Regions from separate parts of the Tigheibacillus halophilus genome, predicted to be linked through region 2. Evidence: a T-box and tRNA genes for the amino acid it is inferred to sense, from the RefSeq annotation. Region 2 holds a T-box; the other holds one or more tRNA genes.
The links. The T-box of region 2 lies ahead of thrS (threonine--tRNA ligase). A T-box ahead of a tRNA ligase gene usually reads a tRNA of that ligase, here a tRNA-Thr.
Positions count from the first base shown of each region.

Region 1 (12,265 bases), 110 kb from region 2:
TCAGAGACCGCAATGAATATTTAGACGATCCCAATTTCAATGACGTTCCTACAAGTCAATTGCTTGATAAAGCATACTTAGCTGAGCGGGCGAAAAAAATTATCGACCCATCCATTGGTCCTCCGGAGCAGGGCTTCGGTCAAAGAGGGGACACCACCTTCAGTTGTGCAGTTGATGAAGATGGAAACGCTGTCGCCGTGATCCAAAGCTTGTATTGGGAATGGGGGTCAGGACTTGTGGCCGGAGATACCGGACTGCTTCTGCAAAACCGCGGTGCGTTCTTCTCACTTGATTCAAAATCAGCGGATAGACTGATGCCAGAAAAGAGGCCGGCCCACACACTGACCTGTTCCATGGTCCTCAATGACACGGGGCCGGAAATGATTGTCGGAGCTATGGGCGGTGAAGGTGAACCACAGACACAGGCAGCTATCATTGCCAGAGTGCTGGATCAAGGCTACGCGATTCAAGAAGCAATTGATGCGCCACGATGGCTGCTTGGCAGGACATGGGGCGAGCAGCATCGCGGCTTGCGCCTGGAAGGTCGATTCCCGGAAGACATGGTGAAAGATTTGGAAAACCTGGGACACGTTAATGTCGAACTGATCGATGCGTTCAGTGATTTGGTCGGACATGCTCAGGCAATCCACATCTTGAATAACCGCATCGAAGCCGCAGCCGACCCACGTGCAGGCGGACTGGCTACAGGCTATTAAAAATCAGCTGAAATACTGGAATATTAATCAGAAAGGACGATTCAATTGACGCACAATAAATCAACAGAAGACATACCACAGCCAATCTTGGGGGACAAAGGTGCGACCGATGAGGGGCCGCGCAATATCGAAAGAGACAAGCAAAATCCAAATTTATTCGGCGGAACACCAACTGACTCAGGTACCATCCCAAATCTGAAATTCTCTTTTTCCGATGCCAGAATGAGACTGGAACATGGGGGTTGGTCTCGTGAAGTGACGAAACGCGAACTGCCGGAGGCAACAACTCTTGCAGCAGTGAACATGCGCCTGAAGCCAGGTGGAATTCGAGAGCTGCATTGGCATAAAGAAGCCGAATGGGCGTATATGATCTCCGGACGTGCACGAATCACAGCGATTGATGTTGATGGCAAAGTGTTTATCGATGATGTTGGCAAAGGTGACTTATGGAATTTCCCATCTGGCATCCCGCATTCTATTGTCGGTCTGGATGAAGGATGCGAATTTCTCCTTGTCTTTGATGATGGCTCTTTTTCAGAAAACAGCACATTCTCCATTACCGATTGGTTTGCACATACACCAAAAGATGTGTTAGCAGCCAATTTCGGAGTGAGTGAAGATACCTTTGAGAACATTCCATCAGGAGAACAATATATGTTCCAAGGGAAAGTTCCTGGCCCAATCGCGCAGGAAAAGCCCGCAAATATGAACGGTAATGTGCCTAACCCATTCAGTTATCGTCTGTTGGAACAAACACCAATGGAAACGAACGGTGGGAAAGTGCGTATAGCTGATTCGACCAATTTCAAAGCAGCTACTACAGTAGCTGCGGCTTTGGTTGAAGTAGAGCCTGGCGGCATGCGTGAGCTGCATTGGCACCCAAACGAAGCTGAATGGCAATACTATATTTCCGGAAAAGGCAGAATGACTGTTTTTGCTGCAGAGGGGCATGCAAGAACATTCGACTATATGGAAGGAGATGTGGGCTACGTTCCCTTTGCTATGGGTCACTATATTCAAAACACCGGTGATGAACCGCTCGTATTTCTGGAAATGTTCCGGAGCGACCATTTTGCGGATGTTTCCCTTAACCAGTGGATGTCACAGACCCCTCCGGAACTTTTGAAGGAGCACCTGCATGTTGACGACAAGTTCATCCATGAGGCATTACATCCGGATAAGCGACCGAATGTGAAATTTAATTAAGAACACGATGTATGCTAAGCCTGGTTTCTATCCAGAGACCAGGCTTTTTACACGCTCTTTTTGGACGGGTCACATAGTAAAATGCTTGCTAATCGAGCTAAAATACGTTATTATTTTTATTGTGCTTTTCGATAGGGTATGCTGGTGTAGCACAGTTGGTAGTGCACTTCACTCGTAATGAAGGGGTCGGGGGTTCAAATCCTCTCACCAGCACTGATACAGAAAACATTGATATATAGCCATTCTTGAGTATTCAGGAACGGCTGTATTTTTATTTCCTTTGGTTACGCCGACCAAGCTAGAAAACACAGTGGTTTAGGGGTTTATGTGGGTTGGTAACGGACCTTTTTTATTATCAGTTTTTATGCAACATGGAAAACTTCACGCTACACAATTGCTTTTTATAAGTTCTTTATTTTTGAAGCCTCGTTTTCAATCGTACCACGTTCAAAACCGCTGCAAATAAATGATCATTACCGTTACCTCGTCCTAAGACAAAATGGTTTTCTTTATTCTTTTCAGCAGATAACGATCTTCCATGCTTTCTGGTGTACAGTTAGCATCAGACCAATCCATTTTTCCATACCGCAGTCATTCACTCCCCCCACGCCCCTCTCCCCTTTCAGCGGTTCATAACATTTCAGTCCGTAGTCGGTTGGCGTTCTCTTTGTTCACTTATAACGCGACTGTTTAAAAGCGCCCAAGAATTAAATAAGGACCTTGTAGACGATTAAAAATGAACTGTTTCCTATGGGAAATATATAGATAGTCGTCTGTCATCTCATTTGTGATGGATATCACAAGGGCACTTTTGGGATATTATAACGAATTCGCATCTCTTTCTGATTGGCACAAAAACGTATTTTAATAAAAAACACGAGAAAATGGAGGGCAATTACAATGCCCAGAATGTATTGAATCACACACGAGGAGTTGGCATATTTAAAATGAAATTCAACAAGAAAAAAATCAACGTTGTAAATATTCAACAGGCTAAGAAAAGCGTGTTTGCTACTGGGATAGGAAACGCTATGGAATGGTTTGACTTCGCTTTATTCTCTTATTTGTCGGTTATCATTAGCGAAAATTTTTTCAGTCCAGTCCAAAACGATGAATTAAAGTTGATATTCACTTTTGCCACATTTGCAATTGCTTTTTTACTTAGACCAGTAGGTGGAATTATTTTCGGTAAAATTGGTGATAAATTTGGCCGAAAAGTAGTATTAACAACTACGATCCTAATGATGGCTTTATCTACTTTAATAATGGGGATGCTTCCTACATACAATCAGATTGGGGCATGGGCTCCTCTATTATTACTCCTTGCTCGTATTCTGCAAGGTTTTTCTGTGGGTGGAGAGTATGCCGGCGCAATGGTATACATTGCAGAATCTTCTCCAGATAATAAACGAATAAGATTAGGCAGTGGTTTAGAAATTGGCACATTATCTGGTTATATAATAGCTTCTATTTTAGCGACAGTACTTTTCTGGACACTATCTGATGCACAAATGAATAGTTGGGGATGGAGAATTCCTTTCTTCTTAAGTATTCCAATTGGATTATTTGGATTATATTTGAGAAGTAATTTAGATGAAACACCAATATTTGAAAATGATGTTTCGAATAACCAAGAGGAACAGCCAGGTTTATTGGAAACAATTAAAACATATAAAAAAGATATCTTTTTATGTATCGTATTTGTAGCATTTTTCAATATAACTAATTACATATTATTAGGTTATATGCCTTCTTATTTAAATGAAAACATTGGTATAAGTGATACAATAAGTACGCCGGTTACAGCAATTGTATTAATTATTATGGTTCCATTCGCTATAACTTTTGGAAAACTGGGAGATAAATTAGGGAATAAACGGGTTATAATATTTGGACTAGTATTAGGAATTGTGCTGCCAATTTTATCTTTCTACTTTCTCAGTATGGGAAGTACGGCTTTCTTATTCATAGGGCTTTTAATGTTGGGTCTCGTTTTATCTGTTTACGAAGGTACTATGCCGGGATCTTTACCTACCTTGTTTCATACTGACATTAGATATCGCACATTATCATGGACATTTAATATTTCCGTCTCTGTTTTTGGTGGTACAACCCCTTTAGTTGCTTCTTGGCTGGTACATGTGACAGGAAATAATTTAGCGCCAGGCTTCTATTTATTAGCAGTTAGTTTAATTGGTTTAATAGTTGTGTTAACTTTATTCGAAGATACTTCAGGGAAATCTTTAAAAGGTTCTTACCCGACAGTTGCTTCTAAGGCTGAGTATAAAAAGGCTGTTGAAAATCCCAAAGATTCATTATGGTGGGAAGCAGAACAGAAATAAATCCGTTAACTAGCTATCATACACCAATCCTCCACATTTCACGCCTATGGGCTTTTAATAGCGAATTTATCGCATACAGCATGATTATAGAACGAGCCTCCTTCTTTGCAACAAAAGCGAATGAGAACAAAGCTGCTTGGGGGAAGTCAATGAAAAAGAAAATCCTAATTCCTCCTGTTTTTGGAGGTATTAGGATTTTTATGTCTTCAAATGTTCAAAAATGGTCTAGGTACGGAGAAGATGGGATTCGAACCCATGCGGCGCGTAATGCGCCCTAACGCATTTCGAGTGCGTCCCCTTCAGCCGGACTTGGGTACTTCTCCATATTTCAAAGGTACTCTTCAAATGACCAATGAAAATTATAAACCTTTCTTTTCCGTTTGTCCATTGTAAAGAATGGACAAGTGCAGGGCGTTTGAATGACAACATAGCCGGTGCGCCTATGTTGCATACCGGCTATTTACCCTTTAACAGCTTGAGCTTCTTTTTCTTGCCACCGATCAAGCGCACCACCTGGATCATGGCAGAAGCCAATGAATAACTTTTCCGATAAGCTAAGTACTTACCCGACCATTCAGGATAATATTTATTTTTGAAGTCACGTAAGCCTTTGAATCCGTATAGATAACGCACGTTATTGAAGACTGCTGCAGCAATCCGCTCGCCAAGGAACGATTGCTTCGCATTTCCCACATTGGATAATGGAGCCATGCCTAAATTGAAATAGCGGTAACCTTCTTGTTTCGCCCACTCGAACAGATGAATGAACATCACATCGATCTCCCCGCTCGGTTCGTCAGGTAGATGGCGCATTAGATCGATGGAAATAGTGCTTTCCTGATATACTGGCATGATATTCATGAAGGCTGTGATTTCACCATTTTCGTTCTGCATCACCGCGATTGGTGCTTTAGACAAGTACTTTCTGTCAAAAAAACCTAGTGAGAATTGCTTCTCGCTTTTACCATCCAGCCAAGCATCAGAAACCGATTCTAACTGCTGCCAGAATGATTCAGTAAACGGTGGATGAATCACTTCGAAGGTATAGCCATTTTTATGGAAACGATTGAAAGAAGAACGCAGGCCGGCTCGTTTTTTTCCGGATATCGTAAACGTGTCCAAATCCACAATCGCCTCTTCACCAAGTTTAAAAAATGTATATCCCATATCGTGATAAAGCGCCATTTTATCTCCGCTTATCTGATAAAAAACGCAACGATAGCCATAATAATCCGCCTTCTCTAATAGCTTGGACAGCAGTTCTTCAAAAGACGCTTCCTCCCCTTGCGGATCTCCAAGCACAACCATTCTGTTTCCGGCTGTGGAAAATTGCACCAGCGCCTTCCCATCATCACTAAATAGAAAACGCTTATCACCCAGATACCCTAAATGACTCAGTACATGACCACCATACGCTTCAAAAAATCGGTCTAGCTTTTCTTCATTGTACACTTCACCAATCTGGACATGATGTTTACGTGCGAACAAAATAATAAGGCCGATAATATAGAGGCAAGCGACTAGACAGCCAACAAACCCGATCCCGTATATGCCATATAGCGGTTTATGATAATCAACCAGGAGCAGCCCATTCCTGGTAAACACGACAAATATCAGGAAGGCAATCAAACACACGTAGAGCAGACCACGCATACTGGCGGCATTGAACGGCAAGCTATGGCGCTTAAATTGGCCTCGCAGCAAAATCAATACGAGCAAATGAAATGCTGCCAATGCCCCGATAATCGCATTTTCCGATTGGCCTACCAACAGCACAATGGAGAGGATAAGTGTGATACATGTGATATATAAACCACGTATTGTCTTATAATACATTTCCTTCATAAAAAACCAAATCGTAATGGCTAATGCGAACAGAAGAATATTGTAAAAGTCGATTGTAAGCAAGGAAAGCCGGGATTTGTCCATGGCATGGTAAGCAATGATATCGAAAATAGGTATGAACAACAAGAAAAGACCGGTTATGAATGATAATAGTGATAGAGACCAATAGCCGATGTTTTTCAGAATCATTCGCTGCAATGCCCATATGACACCGCTTATTTCCACCACAGGTGCAATCAAATTGCTGTCCTCTGCTTTTCTCACAACCGTACTGCTCATTTCAAAGGCCATGATGATCAAGCCAAAAATAAGCGGAATCATATAGTAGGCGAAACGGTACATCAACAAAGCCGTCAATAGAATACTTGGCTCAGCACCCAGCAGCTGCCCGCCGGATAAAACCATTAAATCAAATGAACCGAATCCGCCCGGTATCATGCTGATGACTCCCATCACGGCGGCAATCGTATATAACCCAAATGCCTGGCCGAAAGAAACGGGAGCATCCACAGCAACAAGACTGAAATAAAGTACAAGACCCGCTCCGAACCATTCAATAACAGACACAGCAGAATATTGCAATGTCAATTTCGGTGTAAAAAATTCACTCTTTCGAAATGCTGCCAATCCGAGATAAACAGGGAAAAATAAAAAAATACCGGCAAGCACGAACCAAAGCCACTTTTTATCAGCTAACAACTCTCCTGCGGGGAAAACATGCATAATGACTAAAATGGAAAATATCGATAATCCCATCACAGCAGCAGGCGCCAGCCAGCCAATGCCGACCACAAGCTTTGCACTGTCTTTCGTGTATCCCTTATATAGCATCCCTCTGACGCCAGCGCCAATCAAACCGCCGAATCCAAAAACACCGTTAAAGGAATTGGCGACCCATGCCACACCGAATATCTTTCTTTTGGTCAGCGGGATTTTTTGTGAGCGTATAAAGAAAAAGTCGTAAAAAAACATCGTGGAAACAGACAACAATGCAGTGGTGATCACGATGATATCCATATAAAAGGGCACCTGGTCAATCGCCTTTAGCGACTCTTTCAGGCCTACCTCAGACAGCTGCCTCTTTCCCTCAATGAAGATGACACTGACGACAATAATCATGAATATGTATTTTGCCGCGCGGATAAGCGCTTGTTTATGTTTCAAGGAACCCACCAACTTCCTATACTTGCTATTGTATTAGCATATACTATCTGTTTGGTAAAATGTATCGCAAAATGTGACATAAACCTTTCATTATTGAAAGTAAATATCCATACGTAACACAAATAAAAAAAGTTTCAGTGCCAGGGACCCAGTTTGGCCCCTGGACAGGTATTCTATTAAAGTTCCCTTCTCATCGCTTGCAAAACGTCTATTTTTGTCGCATGTTTTGCAGGCCGTACACCGGAAATGATTGTTACTGCGATGCAGATGACTACCGCGATTAAAATCAATACTGGTGGAATCGCCGAAAACTGCAGATTTTCAGGAAGTTTTTCATGGAAAGCCGCTTCAATAATCACTGGCATACCTAAATTGACCACAAAGCTGGTGACATAAGCAATGGCTACACCAAACACAGCGCCAATCAATCCAATAGAGCAGCTTTCCAGCAAAAAGATCCGTTTGATTGTTCTGGGATTCGCACCAATAGCTTTCATAATGCCGATATCAGCGGCACGCTCTGTTACTGCCATCGTCATTGTGTTATAAATACCGATCGAGGCAATGATGACAGCTATCGTGCCGACCAAGACCAGACCAGCCTTGACAATGGCAAACAGTACATTGATTTGTTTCATTTCTTTCAAAACTGAATAAACCATATAATCTTTCTTTTCCAACTGGTCTGTCACTGACTGCACAGATTCCAGACTATTCGCATAGACCTTCATTACGTCAAAACCATGGTCTGTTTCTCCATCCTCGTTTTGGGCATCTGGTTCAGCGGCATAAGTCCCTGTATAGGCATCTATTTTTTTCATCATCGCATAGGAAATGTATACATTTTGATTTTGCAACCACTCTTTTGCCGGTTTAGCTTCAACGCCAACAATATCGACTGAAAATGTTTGATGTGTTTCTTTGCCATCCTTGATGCGCACGATATCCATTTCCATCTTTTTTCCCAAAAGATTTTTGATGTCCATTTTCGGAGCATCATTTTTACCGTCTTTGTCAGACTGAACCAATGCCTTGGCAAAGTCATAGGCTACAATGACTTCATTTTCCTTTTCCGGCATTTTTCCATTACTTAGCTTAAATCCAGCTTTCTTTTCTGAAGCAAAATCAACTGCGATGGTACTTCCCTCTGCCTGCTGACCATTCATTTCATATTTTGGTGACTGAATAAGCCCGTTTCTTCTTGTGACAGTCTTAACCCCATCCAATGACTCTATTTCTGAGACATTCTTCATCGTTAAGGGATCGGCATTTCCTGCTTTGTCCATTTTCGATTGCACTTGTATCTCCGTTACAGTCTGGTCCTGCAACGTATCTGCCACAATGGATTTTTGCAGGCCGAAACCTACAGATGCCAATACGATTAAAAATGCACATCCGATTGCGGCTGCCAAAATTGTCATCGTCGTACGAACTTTATTTTTCCGGACATTTTTCAAAATGAAACGTAATTGATCTTTCATCCGCATCATATATAACTCCTCTGCAATAAGTGGCCATCATGGATAGTAATGGTCTGATGTCCAATTTTAGCTACTGATTCATCGTGGGTGATGATCAGGAATGTGATGCCCTCTTGCCGATTCAATTTTTTAATCAACTGGAGCAAATCCGCTTCGGTTTCACTGTCCAAGCTTCCGGTAGGTTCATCAGCCAGTATAAGCGGCGGATGAAGGACCATTGCACGAGCAATGCTGACTCGCTGCTGCTGGCCCCCGGATAGCTCACCCGGGTAGTAATCCCTAAAGTCTGCAAGCCCCACCTTATCCAGCAGTTGAAGCACCCGCTCTCTACGTTCAGTTTCTTTTATTCCCTTCAACGTCAATGGCAGTTCTACATTTTCAAAAGCAGTCATACTGGAAATCAATTGGAAGGTTTGAAAAATGAACCCCATATGCTCCAATCGAAAATCGGCAAACTGTATTTCATTGAATGCAGTCGTTTCCTCTCCATCGATCCAAATTTGTCCGGCAGTTGGATGGATGAAACCACTGATCAAGTTTAGCAATGTGGATTTCCCTGAACCACTTTTACCAACTATCGTGACGATCTTTCCACGTTCCACTTCAAACGAGATGTTCTGCAGGATAGGTATGGATGTTTGGTGATTTTTTTTCCCAAGAACAAAGGAATGACTTAAATCTGTTATTTTGATCATTTTGTTTCCCCATTTCCTATTTCTAAACTATCCACTTCCAAACTTTGTTCACCAATGAGGTTTTGGTCTCCCTTCACTTTGATGACGCCCTTATACAATGTTTTGGCCGTTTTTGCATCAGCCACAAAAACAGTGGCCTTCCGCTTTGCTCTCATCGCGGGACTAATGATATATATCCTGTTATTTTTCACTTCAATAAGCGCTTCCCTGTTTGCCGCTTGCAGTGGAAACTGATGGACAGCTGTCACTTTTTCTGTATGAACATCATAGCTGTACACTGTTAATTTGTTTGCTGATTGTACTTTGAAATAAACCGATGTTCCATTTTGAGATACTGGTTCCGCACTTTTTGGAAGTTCTGCCGGCAAACTTAATTTCTTTCTCATCGCAGAACCAATCTCGTATGATATGAGCTCATTTTTCAAGACTTTATCCTGCTTTGCTTCATTGCCGATTTCTGATATCGTCTTCTGCAGCACAATCATATTATTTTCTTGCGCATTTTCTTGGGGAACAAAGTTGATGCTTGTGTACGTTTCTCCATTTTTTCCATTGTCCTTGCTATATACCTGGTCATCTGCATTTTCTTTCAGTAACGTCTTGTCATCACCTAATTTGCCTGACTTCAAGTCGACTTGGAACAGATGTGCTTCCATCGAATTTTGCCCACTGTCACTATACCGTTCATTATTAGTGGCAACATACAGTTTGCCATTGTTAAATTTTAAAGACTGAATATCCATCCAAATATATCTATCGATATGCGGAATCGTTGCTTTAAAGGAAGATTTTTGTTTCTTTTGCTTATCCCAAATAGCTATCTCCAGCTTAGATTGCATTCTTTGCTCAGGTAAACGCATATCGTAGGCATCTATGTTTGCATATATAAGTTTATCCTGATTTTCATAATACTGATTCATATTTTCTGCCTTACCGCGCATAAAGCTGTGGTATTCGTTTTGCAGACGCTTCATGCCGGGATCGCTGACAGCGGATAGCTTCTCAAAAAAAGAACGGTCCCGATAATAGCTTGTTCCATTAGTTGTGATTTGCAGATTTTCATTTATTTGCCCGTCATAATAATTACCATCTAAAATGAACTGCTTGATCTCGCGTTTATCTCCAGCTGTTTGCTGGATATAAAATGATGGGAATGCACTGACAGCATGATGTTCATAAATAAAAAAAGTAATCAATGTACCGATCGCCAAAACAAAAATAATGAATGATGCTGCATACTTTTTCATGTGGCTGTCCTCCTTAAACCCTAATTTTTCTCTGCAGCAGGTAATGGCTAAGCAGAATGGAAATTCCTGTAATGAATAGACCGAGACATAACTGGATGATGAAGATTTCTAACGGATAAAAATAGCTTATGACTGTGTATCTTTCAAAGAAAACAGGCAGCAGGAATACCGCCATCGCCAATATGAAGTAAATTGCACCAAACACCATCCCTTTCAGGCGGTAACAGCGTTCCAGCAGAATGGACGTGAACAGCACGAATACAGTCATGAAGCCAATGCCATAATGTACGAAGAAATCCATGAAAGTGACAGGGAACAAGATATTCATCTTTCCAAAACCGGCCATCATCCCATTTATTGGCATGTCTCTGCGGAAATCGATTGGAACCATCAATTGCAGCATCTTGCTTTCGACAGGCAGCAGAATTAACTGCAATGCTACCAATCCAAGCACCATCATGAAAATAGCTGTAGCTTTAGCAAGATAGATATTGATTCTTTCTGTTGGCAGCATAAGTAAACGGTAAATGAACGTGTTTTTTCCGAACCAGTCACGATACCAAATCAAGAAGGAATAAATCAACAGTCCGGCAATACAAATGACAATAGGTATCACATACGAGCCATCCATTATATCGATCATACTTATCGGTCCGGGCCCCTCACCCTTTAAAAAAGAATCCATAGAAAACCTGCCGTTACTCATTGCATCTCTGACAAGCTTCATATAGGATTGTGTGTGGAGCAAAACAACTAAAAACTGTACAACCACGGTCAGAGCAGCCAGTCCAATATATATTTTAAGGAAACGATTGATTTCAAAGCTGACTAGCTTCAAATAGTTTTTCATCCCTGATACACCTCCCGCATAACATCAACGACTGATTTCCCCTCTTCAGCTCTTACTGTTTCGACGTCAAATTCTCTTTTGACTTCCCCTTGATCAAGTAACACTGCTTTATCAATCAAATGTTCAATATCCTGGATTTCATGTGTGGTGATTATAACGCCACGATCTTCAATCAGATGACTGGTGAAGACGTCTGTGATTTGCTCACGGCTGAAAATGTCAATTCCAGAAAACGGCTCATCCATCAGAATATAATCCGCATCCAGCGCCAGCCCAAGCAGCAGATTCACCTTTGCTGTGTTCCCTTTAGATAAACTTGAGATACGTTCCTCTGGTTTCAACCGGAAAAATTGCAGCATTTCATGCGCACGCTGTTGATTCCAATGTCTATAAAAATCATTCATGAATTCCATTGCATCTTTAATCCGCATTTGGCCAGGCATCGTTATTGCATCTGGAATATATGAGACTTTTTCGAAGGTTTTTTTCGTAACCTTTTCTCCATCAATGTGTATATCTCCCTTTGTGAGCGGCGTCAATGCCATAATGGCGTGAAGTATTGTCGTTTTTCCAACACCGTTAACACCAATCAGACACGTAATTTCTCCTTTATTAGCAGTAAAGGATACATCTTGCAAGACAACTTTCCGTCCGAATTTCTTGTGTATATGTTTGATTTCTATCATTTCTGTTTCCCCTCGCCCTCACGCTCATAATTG
Region 1 is NZ_JBHUIZ010000012.1:288,304-300,568, reverse strand. It holds gene ggt (gamma-glutamyltransferase) at 1-716, shown strand, start outside; gene ACFSMW_RS12620 (oxalate decarboxylase family bicupin) at 762-1,922, shown strand; tRNA gene ACFSMW_RS12615 (tRNA-Thr) at 2,063-2,135, shown strand; gene ACFSMW_RS12610 (MFS transporter) at 2,870-4,264, shown strand; tRNA gene ACFSMW_RS12605 (tRNA-Ser) at 4,497-4,587, opposite strand; gene mprF (bifunctional lysylphosphatidylglycerol flippase/synthetase MprF) at 4,721-7,273, opposite strand; gene ACFSMW_RS12595 (ABC transporter permease) at 7,450-8,763, opposite strand; gene ACFSMW_RS12590 (ABC transporter ATP-binding protein) at 8,760-9,449, opposite strand; gene ACFSMW_RS12585 (hypothetical protein) at 9,446-10,696, opposite strand; gene ACFSMW_RS12580 (hypothetical protein) at 10,710-11,546, opposite strand; gene ACFSMW_RS12575 (ATP-binding cassette domain-containing protein) at 11,543-12,232, opposite strand; gene ACFSMW_RS12570 (GntR family transcriptional regulator) at 12,229-12,265, opposite strand, start outside.
Region 1: it has a tRNA-Thr gene. The T-box ahead of thrS (threonine--tRNA ligase) is inferred to sense a tRNA for this amino acid. The anticodon was not compared.

Region 2 (12,265 bases):
TTCGGCGCTTCTGCCGGCTGTGGATTGGGAGTCAGGAAAATGATGCCGGCCAGAGCGATTAGTCCGAGCAGCACAATAAACCAGAATACATAGCGCCAGACGAAAATTCCGCCAAGATAAGAGCCGAATGGCACACCGATCATGACGGCAATTGTCAATCCACCTTGAACAGCTGCGATCGCGCTCGTTTTTTTATATGGCGGTGAAATCGCGACTGCAGTCGACATACATAACCCAAAAAAGGGAGCATGCATCATTGCAGAACACAATCTGGCCGCCATCAACACACCAAAATTAGGGGCCATTGCTGCAATTGCGTTACTAACGGCAAATAAACCCATAAAGCTGATCAATAAAGGTTTTGGAGAAATTTTAATGGTTAGGATACGGAAAATTGGTCCAAAGACTGCGACGCTGATGGCATAAACGCTTAAAAGCAGTCCAGTTGTGGAAATAGCAACATGAAAATCCTTCGCGAATTGTGTCAACAAACCAGTAACAACATATTCAGTCATGCCAATTGCAAAAGTGGCTACCATAAATACCAATAGTACGACGTTGCGGGAGGATTGCAGTTTCATCATCACCCCTCCTTTTAAGAAATCAGAAATGAATATAGTAAAATAAAATAACGATAATGTCTAGCAGCATGTTTGTAAACAGAAAGAAACCTGAATTTTTCCCCGGATTTCGATGAACATCAAACTTGAGTATATATATTACAAAGTTGATAGTAATCGGAATAGTGTATATATTTGAAAGTAATCCCATATCAACAAGGAAATCAGCTTATCATAAGGGTTATACCTAAAGATACCTCTGAAAAGGCTGCTTGGCCCTATTCTAATAAAAGGACGTGAGGGTACATGAATTACGATGTAATCGTTGTCGGAGCAGGACTTGCAGGGCTGGTTGCGACTGCAGAAATAGCCGATGGCGGAAAAAAGGTTCTGCTGTTGGACCAAGAGGCAGAAAATTCACTTGGCGGACAAGCTTGGTGGTCCTTTGGCGGTTTATTCCTGGTTGATTCTCCTGAACAGCGGAGAATGGGAATCAAAGATTCGAAGGAGTTAGCTTGGCAAGATTGGTGCGGATCTGCAGGATTTGATCGGGAAGCAGACGAAGATTATTGGGGAATGAAATGGGCTAAGGCCTATGTGGAATTCGCAGCTGGCGAAAAACGACAATGGCTTCGGGATATGGGGGTGCGTTTTTTTCCTGTTGTTGGCTGGGCAGAACGAGGCGGGTATTTGGCAGACGGTCATGGCAATTCAGTACCCCGATTCCATATAACCTGGGGCACGGGTCCTGGACTAGTTGCTCCTTTTGAACGCCGTGTCAGAGAGCATATGAAAAAGGGACTGGTTGATTATCTGCCACGGCATCGTGTAAACCGCCTGATTAAAGAACATGGTGTGGTGGCTGGTGTCCAAGGTGACATATTGGAGCACGGTAATATCAAGCGTGGCGAGGATAGCTCAAGAATTCCTATTGATGACTTTGAATATCGGGCGGAAGCTGTACTTGTTTCCAGTGGCGGAATTGGTGCGAATTTCGAATTGATTCGCAAGCATTGGCCGAAACGGCTAGGGGATCCGCCAAAGCATATGATTTCAGGGGTCCCAGCCTATGTCGATGGACGAATGCTTGCCGTTGCAGAAAAAGCGGGAGGTCGTATTGTCAACAGGGACCGTATGTGGCATTACACAGAAGGTATTAAAAACTGGAACCCTATCTGGAGAAGTCATGGTATACGTATTTTGCCAGGACCGTCATCTATCTGGCTGGATGCGCGCGGACGACGATTTCCCGTCCCTTATTTTCCAGGTTTTGATACCCTTGGGACGTTGGAAGCCATTCAAAAAACGGGCTATGACTACTCGTGGTTCATTTTAACCCAGAAAATCATCGAGAAAGAGTTTGCTCTTTCTGGTTCTGAGCAAAATCCTGATTTGACTGGAAAGCGTATCAAAAAAGTGTTGCAGCGTGTCAAACCTGGAGCGCCCGGACCGGTAGAAGCGTTCAAGCAATATGGAGAGGATTTCATTGTCGCCAATACAATTGACAATTTGATTATCGAAATGAATAAGCTTGCTGGGGAAAATCTATTGGATGCAGATGAGGTCATTGCACAAATACGGGCACGAGACAAGGAAATAGATAACGCTTTTACCAAGGACTTGCAGATTGCAGCGATAAGGGGAGCAAGGAATTATCTGGGAGATAAGTTAATCCGTGTCGCTAAACCGCATAAGATTCTGGATTATAAAAATGGCCCGCTGATTGCGGTCAAATGTCATATTCTCAGCAGAAAAACACTTGGCGGGCTGCAGACTGATCTAACTGGGCAAGTGTTGAATGAAGCCGGCCAGGCAATTCCAGGATTATATGCTGCGGGAGAAGTTTCCGGTTTTGGCGGTGGAGGTGTTCATGGCTATCGATCCTTGGAAGGGACATTTTTGGGAGGCTGTTTATTCAGCGGCAGAGCAGCTGGAAGGACATTTGCGGACGTGTAACAGTAAAAGTATGGTTGAGTAAAGTGGTTGTAAGAGACCATGTTTTTGTGTAGTATATAGGGAAATTATAAAAAAGGCTTTGAAAAGGATATGTGCTGTTTTACACTGGTCCACAGAGAGGGAAGTCTTGCTGAAATCTTCCCAGCTAAGAAGAACGGTTCACCACCTTGGAGCTGTATCGGTGAAAAAGAGTAATCGATACCGTCCAGCAGACGTTACACTGCGCCAGAGTCATAAACGAATAGGTTTAGGAGAAATTTGGGTGGAACCACGTGTATAAATACCCGTCCCTTTCGCAGGGGCGGGTATTTTTTATATTTAAGTTTACAAAGGAGGCATTTATATGCGTCAAGCAGATTTGATTGGAGTTCAATTTCCGGATGGACAGGTAAATGCATACACGAAAGGGATTTCTGTGAAGGACATTGCATCCGATATTTCTTTTAGGCTGGAAAAGAAGGCAGTGGCTGGAAGAGTGAATGGTGAGTTGGTTGATATGGCTCACCAACTACAGCAAGATGCAAAGCTGGAAATTTTCACATTGGATTCTGATGAAGGAGTGCAAGTATTGCGTCACACACTTGCCAGCGTATTGGCTCAAGCGTTAAACAGGCTTTATCCTGAAGCGCAATTGGGTACGGATGCCGTGGCTGGAAATGGCTTTTATGTTGATGTGAAGCTGGAGGAGCATATTAAACCTGATGATTTGGCAGCAATCACCAAAGAAATGCATGCTATTATACAAGAAAATTTGGAGGTTCCACGCATTTCAATAGCACACAAAGATGCGAAAATACGTTTTGCGGATAGGGAAGAGCACTTAAAACTGGAGATACTGAATGAGTTGGATGAGAAACAACCATTGATACTGTATCAACAGGGCGAGTTTATCGATCTTGGCGGCAGCCCCTGCTTACCCAGAACGGGAATGATTCCGAAAGCTTTTCAACTGACAGATATATCTGGGGCCTATTGGAAGGGAGATAGCCAAAATGAAATGCTGCAGCGCATATATGGGTTAGCTTTTGTAAAAAATCAAGCGTTGCTGGACTATTTGCACTTTATCGAGGAAGCAAAGAAACGTGACCATCGCCTATTAGGAAAACAGCTGGATCTGTTCATGTTTTCTGAAGAAGCTCCGGGCATGCCGTTTTATCTGCCGAAGGGTCAAATCATTCGTAATGAATTGGCGTCTTTTTCACGAGAGATGTTTACAAAAGACGGCTACGAAGAGGTTCGCACACCACTGATGATGAATCAGCGGCTTTGGGAAGAATCCGGACATTGGGACCACTATCACGAGAATATGTATTTTACAAAAATCGATAACGAGGATTTCGCATTGAAGCCGATGAATTGCCCTGGACATATGCTGATATTCAAAAACAAACTGCGTTCTTATCGTGATCTGCCAATTCGTTTAGCAGAATTCGGCCAGGTACATCGTCATGAATTCAGTGGAGCCTTAAATGGTATGTTGCGTGTTCGTACATTCTGTCAGGATGATGCCCATATTTTTGTTCACAAAAATCAAATCGAATTAGAAATAAAGGAGGTATTTCGCCAAGTAGACGCCATGTATCAGACATTTGGTTTTTCTTATTCAGTTGAGCTCTCTACACGTCCAAAGGATTCTATGGGTGAAGATCATTTATGGGAGATGTCGGAGCAGGCGCTGAAAAAGGTTCTTGATGAATTACAAATTGCCTACCAGATAAATGCAGGTGACGGAGCTTTCTACGGTCCAAAGATCGATTTTCATATTCAAGATGCATTAAAGAGAAGTCATCAATGCGCAACAATCCAGCTTGATTTCCAAATGCCGGAAAAATTCGACCTCACTTATGTGAATGAGAATAATGTAAAAGTTCGGCCTGTTGTCATCCATCGAGCAATATTTGGCTCTATTGACCGTTTTTTAGGAATCCTGGTTGAACATTTTGCGGGAGCCTTCCCTGTATGGCTTGCGCCCGTGCAAGTCAAAGTGATACCGATCGCAGCTGTGCATCATACGTATTGTATTGGTTTGAAAAGGAAACTGGAGACGCTCGGAATAAGAGTAGCACTAAATGATCGGGACGAAAAACTTGGCTATAAAATGCGAGAAGCACAGACGCAGAAAATTCCTTACACACTTGTGATTGGCGACAAAGAAATCGCTGATCAAACAGTGAATGTCCGCCGCTTTGGAAAGAAACAGTCAGAATCACTTGCTGCAGTGGATTTTCAAGAAAGCATTTGACGTAAAATCACATCACGAAGTGCAGACTGAGCGTACAAATAGGCGCAGGGACGCAGGTAGTCCTTGCGCCGCCATGTTCATTGCAAAAGATAGAGCCATATATACAGACCGCTCAGCGTGATGAACAAGGTGGGGATAGTCAACACGATGCCGATTCTAAAATAGTATCCCCAAGTGATCCGCACACCTTTTTGTTTTAAAACATGCAGCCACAGCAACGTGGCCAATGATCCGATGGGGGTAATTTTCGGACCGAGATCAGATCCAATCACATTGGCATAAATAAGCGCTTCTTTCACGGCCCCAGTCGTATTTGCATCCGCAATCGCCAATGCATCGATCATGACAGTCGGCAGGTTGTTCATGATGGAAGAGAGGAATGCTGCAATAAAACCCATGCTGATGGTGGCGATGTACATGCCATGACTCGCTGCAAACTGGATCAGGTCTGTCAGCAATGTCGTCAGTCCGGCATTTCGTAGTCCATAGACAACGACATACATGCCAATGGAAAAGAACACAATTGCCCATGGGGCGCCTTTGAGAATCGTTCTTGTCTGCACGACGGTACTTCTGCTGGCAATAATCAGGAAAATGATGGCAATCGCTCCAGCAATGATAGAAACAGGTATCCCGATATATTCACTGGCGAAGTAGCCGATCAACAATACACTAAGTACGGTCCAGGACAGACGAAAGAGCTGTTTGTCCCTGATCGCTTCTGCAGGCAGTTTTAGCTGTGATATGTCATATGTTTTCGGTATGCTTTTTCGAAATGCGATATATAAAACGAGCATACTTGCCGCAACACTGAAAAGATTTGGGATAATCATGCGGGAAGCATATGCTGCAAAGCCAATATCAAAGAAATCAGCTGAAACGATGTTGACCAGGTTGCTGACAATCAAGGGTAAGGAAGTTGTGTCGGCAATGAATCCCGAAGCCATGATAAAAGGGAGAATAAGCTTGTCTTTAAGCCTCAGGCTCCGCACCATGGCCAGCACAATTGGTGTCAGGATGAGCGCGGCGCCATCATTTGCAAACAATGCTGCTACAACCGCCCCCAGCAGGCTGATTAATACAAACATTTTCATACCGCCGCCGTTTGCGAATTTTGCCATATGTAATGCTGCCCATTCAAAAAAGCCGATCTCATCCAGTATGAGCGAAATAATGATCAGCGCAACAAACGTTAAAGTGGCATTCCAAACCAGGCTGGTCACATCCAGGACATCGTGAAAATCGACCACCCCGGTAATCAATGCTAATGCAGCTCCGATACAAGCGGACCATCCGATGGAGAATCCTTTCGGCTGCCAAATCACAAAAAACAATGTTGCTAAAAATATTAAGATTGCTACATAAACCATTCCAGTCACCTTTCAGTCATGAATTTTAACATTAATCGCAGGTCATACGCTGAACTCTCATCTTAAGTGGCGGAAGCATGCTGTACAAATGAAGCAGCAATGGGTAAAATGCATGCTGCTTATTCAATGCATAATACATCCATTTGCCTTTACGAGTTTCCTGGATGATACCTGTCTGCTTTAGTCGCTTTAAGTGCTGGCTCACTGCAGGCTGGCTCATTTCCAGCAGTGCCACCAATTCACATACACAAAGCGCCTCCTGCATCATCAAATATCTGATGATTTTCAAGCGGTTTTCATCCGCCGCTGCTTTTAGGCATGTTACCGTATCAGGAAGATCCAACCTCATCGCCTCCTTTAATATATAAATGTATGCGTATATATATAGTTATTTTATCTTTTATTATACATATAATATATAAGTATTTCATTATATGTGTAAAGAGATTAGTCCTAAAAAATGATTTTCAATATATTGATGTTATAAGAGGAAAAGCATAAAAAAACCCCCGCCACTTGGCAGGGAAGCTGCACTATTTTCTAAGCAATAAGTAAATGAAATACGGCGCACCAAGAATAGCAACGATGATGCCAGCAGGGACACCATTTGGTTCCAATATGTTATGTCCAATCGTATCGGCGAATAATAGCAGCCAGCCACCGATACAAATCGCAATCGGCAAGAACAACTGATGTCTTGGGCCGACTAACGCCTTGGCAATATGCGGTGCCATCAGTCCGACAAAAGCTATCCCGCCAGTGACGGCGACAGCTGAAGCGGCTAATGCAACCGCAGTGATGAGCAAATAAATACGTTCCTTTTCTACATGCATGCCTACGCCGATCGATACAGGTTCACTTAGGCTGAAGATGTTGAGCTGTTGTGACTTATAAAGCGTGAATGGTATCAAAATGACCAGCCAGGGCAGCAACGCCCAAATGAATGGCCAATCCGTCCCCCAAATATTGCCAGCCAGCCAGGTGGAAATAAAATCTACTTTTTCTCTTTCTGCAGATGAAGTTAAGACAATCATCACACCGGAAAGAGCCATAGAAAACCCGACCCCTGTGAGAATCAACTTCATTGGTTGTAAGCCTGTCCGTTTGCTGTAGGAGAAAATGTAAATCAATATTACCGTTAAGAAAGCCCCGCAAAAAGCCACCAGCGGCAGTATGTAGACAAATGATGCGACATCAACAGGGAAAAACAAAAAGAAGATAGCGATGGCAACGCCCGCACCGGAATTAATGCCGATAATCCCGGGATCTGCTAAATCATTACGGGTCAATGTCTGCAAAATGGCACCGGAAAGTGCAAGTGCCATACCAGCGAGTAAGGTGATGATCATTCTAGGCATACGTAACGAAAACAGGATGAAGTTTTCTTTGAAAGTTCCCTGGCCGAACAAAGCAGGGAGCAAGCGCTCATAGGACAAGGTGGAATACCCAAGTCCCAAACTGATAACAGCTGTTGCGATCATAACGGCGAGCAGCAAGATCATAAAGAGGCGCTGTTTTTTGATTAACTTTGAATTAATCATGTGAATGCTTTGCCCCCTTTATGCAGGATAAATAAAAAGAAGGGCAGGCCAAGGATGGCGACAATGGCTGCTACAGGTGTTTCTAAAGGTGCATATAATGTTCTTCCGACTGTATCTGCGAGTGACATGAAAATGGCACCGATGATAATGGAGGTTGGAATAATATACCGATAATCTGTGCCGACAATGGCGCGGACGATATGGGGTATCATCAAACCAATGAAAGCCATATTGCCTACTAATGCGACCGCCGCTCCAGCCAAAATCACGATGGCGATAAATAGGGCGAATTTTACTCGGCCTGTATGCTGGCCAAGTCCAATAGCAACCTCTTCATTCAAACTCAGTATAGTCACCTGTCTGGATAAAAAAATCGCGATGATGATGCCTGCTGCGATAGCAGGAGCAATGATTTGCAATTGTATCCATGTGGTTCCAATTGCACCTCCGGCAGTCCACATGGAAATGTTCTTCGACACTTTGAAATACAGTCCGACGCCATCAGCAAGTGCTTGCAGAAACGTCGATACAGCGGCTCCTGCAAGTACAATTTTGAAGGGAGAAAATCCGCCCTTTTTAGCAGCCCCAATTCCAAATACGATGCCCGCACCAGCGGCCGCCCCGATAAAACAGGCAATCATGATGCCAAAGGGAGACAGGGAAGGGAGCATCGCCAGAGAAACCGCAAGGGCTGCATTCGCACCTCCGGTCAACCCAAGTAGACCGGGGTCAGCCAAGGGGTTTCTTGTCATCCCCTGCATGATTGCCCCGGATACTGCCAAAGCTGCCCCGACAAGCATAACGGCAAGTTCACGAGGTAAACGGATTTCTCTGATGATAGAAAGCTGTTCGCCTCCGGCATTGGATATCATCGCTTTCCATACGTCCGGGACAGAAATATCTGCTGCTCCAAAGGTCATGGATAGGAAGAATACAACAATCAACCCGATACATCCAATGATGAATTTGTTTATAAATGAAAAAGCGTTCTTTTTTTTCCCCATTATGTCAACTTCTCTTTATTTGTTTTTCGAACCCAGGAATTTTTCTTTAAAGAAGTCCAGCTGATAGTCCAGTGTTAAAGGATCATTGAAATAGAATTCTTTAGCGTTGGCTACGAATAAATGGTTGTTTTTAACTGCTGGGATATTTTTAAACGTTTTGGTATCAAGGAATGAGTTGTCTGTATCGTCACTTTTACTCAAGATGACATAATCTCCTGCAAATTCAGGGATGACTTCCAAAGACAATGCGTAATACCCGTCCTTCAATGCTTTCTTTTTCACGGCATCCGGCATCTTCAACTTCATTTCTTGATAAAGTATTTCGGTCCCTCGTCCCCAGTTATCTCCAAAAACGTACATTTGTTTATCGAATTTTTCCAGTACGGAAACAGTTGCGTCCTTGCCGATGACTTTTTTGATGTCTTTTCCAGCTTGCTGGGCGCGCTCTTTAAAGTCTTTTACCCAGGTCTCTGCCTCTTTTTCTTTATTCAGCAGCTTGCCGATTTCGATATGCTGCTGCAGATAATCGATTTTTCCATACGTGAATGTAACGGTTGGTGCAATTTTTTTCAGCTTATCTACATTTTTGAGATCGGATAGCCCGATAATCAAATCTGGATTCAGTTCCATGATTTTTTCTATATTATCTTCAGAAACTTCTTCAACATCCTTCAATTTATCCTGAAAGCGCGGATTGCTTTTAGACCATGCATCCACGCCGACAACGTTAACACCAAGAGACATGACATTACCGGCAAAAGTGGATAGTACCACAACTCTTTTTGGGTGGGCAGGAACTTTCACGGGCCCATTCTCAGATTGATACGTGATCGTTTTTTGATCGTCTGCAGCGCTGCCGTTTTTTTCGGAACTGTCTTTGCTTTGTCCACAAGCGCTAAGAAATAGAATGAGACATAAGAGCAGGAATAGGCTCGTTTTCTTCATTGGTTGTTAACTCCTCTGGTCTGATAAGATTATAAGTAATACACATCGGCTTGCCGGTTCTTGGGTCGATACCGATTTCCCCATCAATATCAAATACTTGCTGCAGCACTTTTTTAGTAAGGATGGCGTGCGCATCTCCCGTTTTTACGACTTCACCATTTTTTAAAGCGATCATGTGATCAGCAAAACGCGCTGCTTGATTTAAATCATGCAGTACCATGACAATGGTCCGTCCTTGTTCTTGGTTGAGATGCTGCAAGAGTTCCAATACTTCCAATTGATGGGCCATATCTAAATATGTTGTGGGTTCATCAAGAAAAATGATATCCGTTTCTTGTGCGAGAGCCATTGCGATCCAGACTCTTTGACGCTGCCCTCCGGATAAAGCGTCGACTTCACGGTGTTTGAAACCAATTGTACCAGTAACCTCAAGCGCCCAATTGATGACTTCATGGTCAGCTGCTTGCAGTCTTCCGAATCCCTTTTGATGCGGGAATCGTCCATAGGAGACCAATTCTCCCACGGTCAATCCGCTGGCACTTTCCGGCGTCTGCGGAAGAATAGCCATCTTTTTGGCCAATTGCTTTGTTCCCAGTTTGGAAATATGTTCACCATCCAGCAAAACTGATCCTGATTCGTGACGAATGATACGCGTGATCGCTTTTAACAGGGTCGATTTACCGCAGCCATTTGCGCCGATGATCGTAGTGATTTGTTTATCAGGTATTTCTATATTCAGATCTTTGACGATGAGTTGCTCACCATAACCTACATTAATATTTTGAGTCGCCAAGCGAAACATAAAATTCCTCCTCAAAAAATGAGAATGATTATCATTATCGTAAATATAAATTTAATCTGCCTTTTTGTCAATCATTTTTGGGTTGCAAAATGAGAAAATAACCTGTATATTTAATGTAATTGATAATCATTATCAGTCGTGAGGTGTAATTATGACAAAAGGCGAACAGCGTGACATTTTCGACGTGACAATTATTGGTGGAGGGCCCGCTGGTCTATACTCTGCATTTTACAGTGGTCTCAGGGAAATGAAAACAAAAGTTATTGAATATCAGCCGGAACTTGGCGGAAAAGTTCATGTTTATCCCGAAAAGATGGTCTGGGATGTTGGAGGTTTGCCGCCGTTACCCGGACAACAGCTGATAGAAAATATAGTTCAGCAAGGATTGACATTCGACCCCGAAGTTGTTTTGAATGAGAAAGTGATCTCCATCAACAAAAACAAAGATGGCATTTTTGAATTGACAGCGGCGTCAGGCCGGATTCATTATTCGAAAACAGTCATAGCTGCCGTTGGCGGCGGAATTCTGAATCCGAAAAAATTACAGCTGCGAAATGATAAAAAAATCGAGGCTGCGAATCTGCATTACAGTGTTACATCACTCAAGCATTTTAAGGATAAGCGTGTACTTATTTCAGGTGGAGGCAATTCCGCAACCGACTGGGCAAGTGAATTGGCGCCGATTGCCAAAGAGGTTTTCATTGCATGCAGAAGTGATTTTTCCTGCCATGAATCCCAGTTGACTGAGCTGACCGCCAATGCTGTTGTATGCCTTGTCAATACGACGATAACTGATTTGATAACCGGAGCGGATGAAGGATATGTTGAAAAAGCGGTACTGACGAATAACCAGACCGGTGCAGTACAGCAGCTGCCAGTGGACGAAATCATTGTCAATCATGGCTATGAACGGGATATGTCATTGCTGGAAGAGAGTGAGCTGCATGTGGACATCGTGGATGACTATTTCATTGCGGGATCCAGCAGCAGTGAGGCATCCGTACCAGGTATGTACGCTGCAGGCGACATTTTGATGCACGATGGTAAATTACACCTGATTGCCGGTGCTTTCCAGGATGCGGCAAATGCAGTCAATAAAGCGAAACAATATATCGCACCAGAAGCTACCAAAACGGCAATGGTTTCTTCGCATAATGAATTGCTGACGGAACGTAATGAGAAATTGGTACGGGAACTAGTAAAATAACGTCATTAAAATGGAAGACATGGATGAGGGGATTGGGGCGCATGTGAAAGGGATGCTATCTCAATCCCTTTTTTGTTTGGTGAAGCGTCCAGATGCGGACGTGATATAATAAATTTAGAAATACATAACATTGCAGAAAGAGCGTGAAACAGTGGAACTCGCAATTCGGGCTGTAGATGAAAACAATTGGCGGCAAGCAGCTGCATTGAAAGTAGCTGATAATCAAGCAGATTATATTGAGAGTAATCTTTATTCGATTGCACAATCAAAATTTGAGACATGGTGGCATTCCCTGGCGCTTTACGATGGAGATGTTTTAGTGGGGTATGCCATGTTTGGGGCGTATTCTGAAAAACATCAAACGGCATGGCTTGACCGGTTCATGATTGGTGAAGCGTTTCAGGGCAAAGGCTATGCGAAACAATTCATTCCTTTACTGCTTGGAGAAGTCAGGCGGAAATATCCTTGCAAGCGTATTTTGCTGAGTGTAGTCCCGGAGAATAAGGTGGCCATACGCATGTATGAAAAGTTCGGTTTCCGCTTCAATGGAGAGATTGATGATACAGAAATTGTAGCAGGACATGTGATGGAGCTATGTCTTCACGATAGATAGGCCTGCAGAAATGGATAATAAGCAT
Region 2 is NZ_JBHUIZ010000012.1:175,696-187,960, forward strand. It holds gene ACFSMW_RS12060 (MFS transporter) at 1-581, opposite strand, end outside; gene ACFSMW_RS12065 (FAD-binding dehydrogenase) at 867-2,516, shown strand; T-box leader at 2,587-2,811, shown strand; gene thrS (threonine--tRNA ligase) at 2,860-4,758, shown strand; gene ACFSMW_RS12075 (arsenic transporter) at 4,836-6,128, opposite strand; gene ACFSMW_RS12080 (ArsR/SmtB family transcription factor) at 6,160-6,471, opposite strand; gene ACFSMW_RS12085 (FecCD family ABC transporter permease) at 6,662-7,669, opposite strand; gene ACFSMW_RS12090 (FecCD family ABC transporter permease) at 7,666-8,673, opposite strand; gene ACFSMW_RS12095 (iron-hydroxamate ABC transporter substrate-binding protein) at 8,689-9,618, opposite strand; gene ACFSMW_RS12100 (ABC transporter ATP-binding protein) at 9,569-10,420, opposite strand; gene ACFSMW_RS12105 (NAD(P)/FAD-dependent oxidoreductase) at 10,572-11,627, shown strand; gene ACFSMW_RS12110 (GNAT family N-acetyltransferase) at 11,779-12,240, shown strand.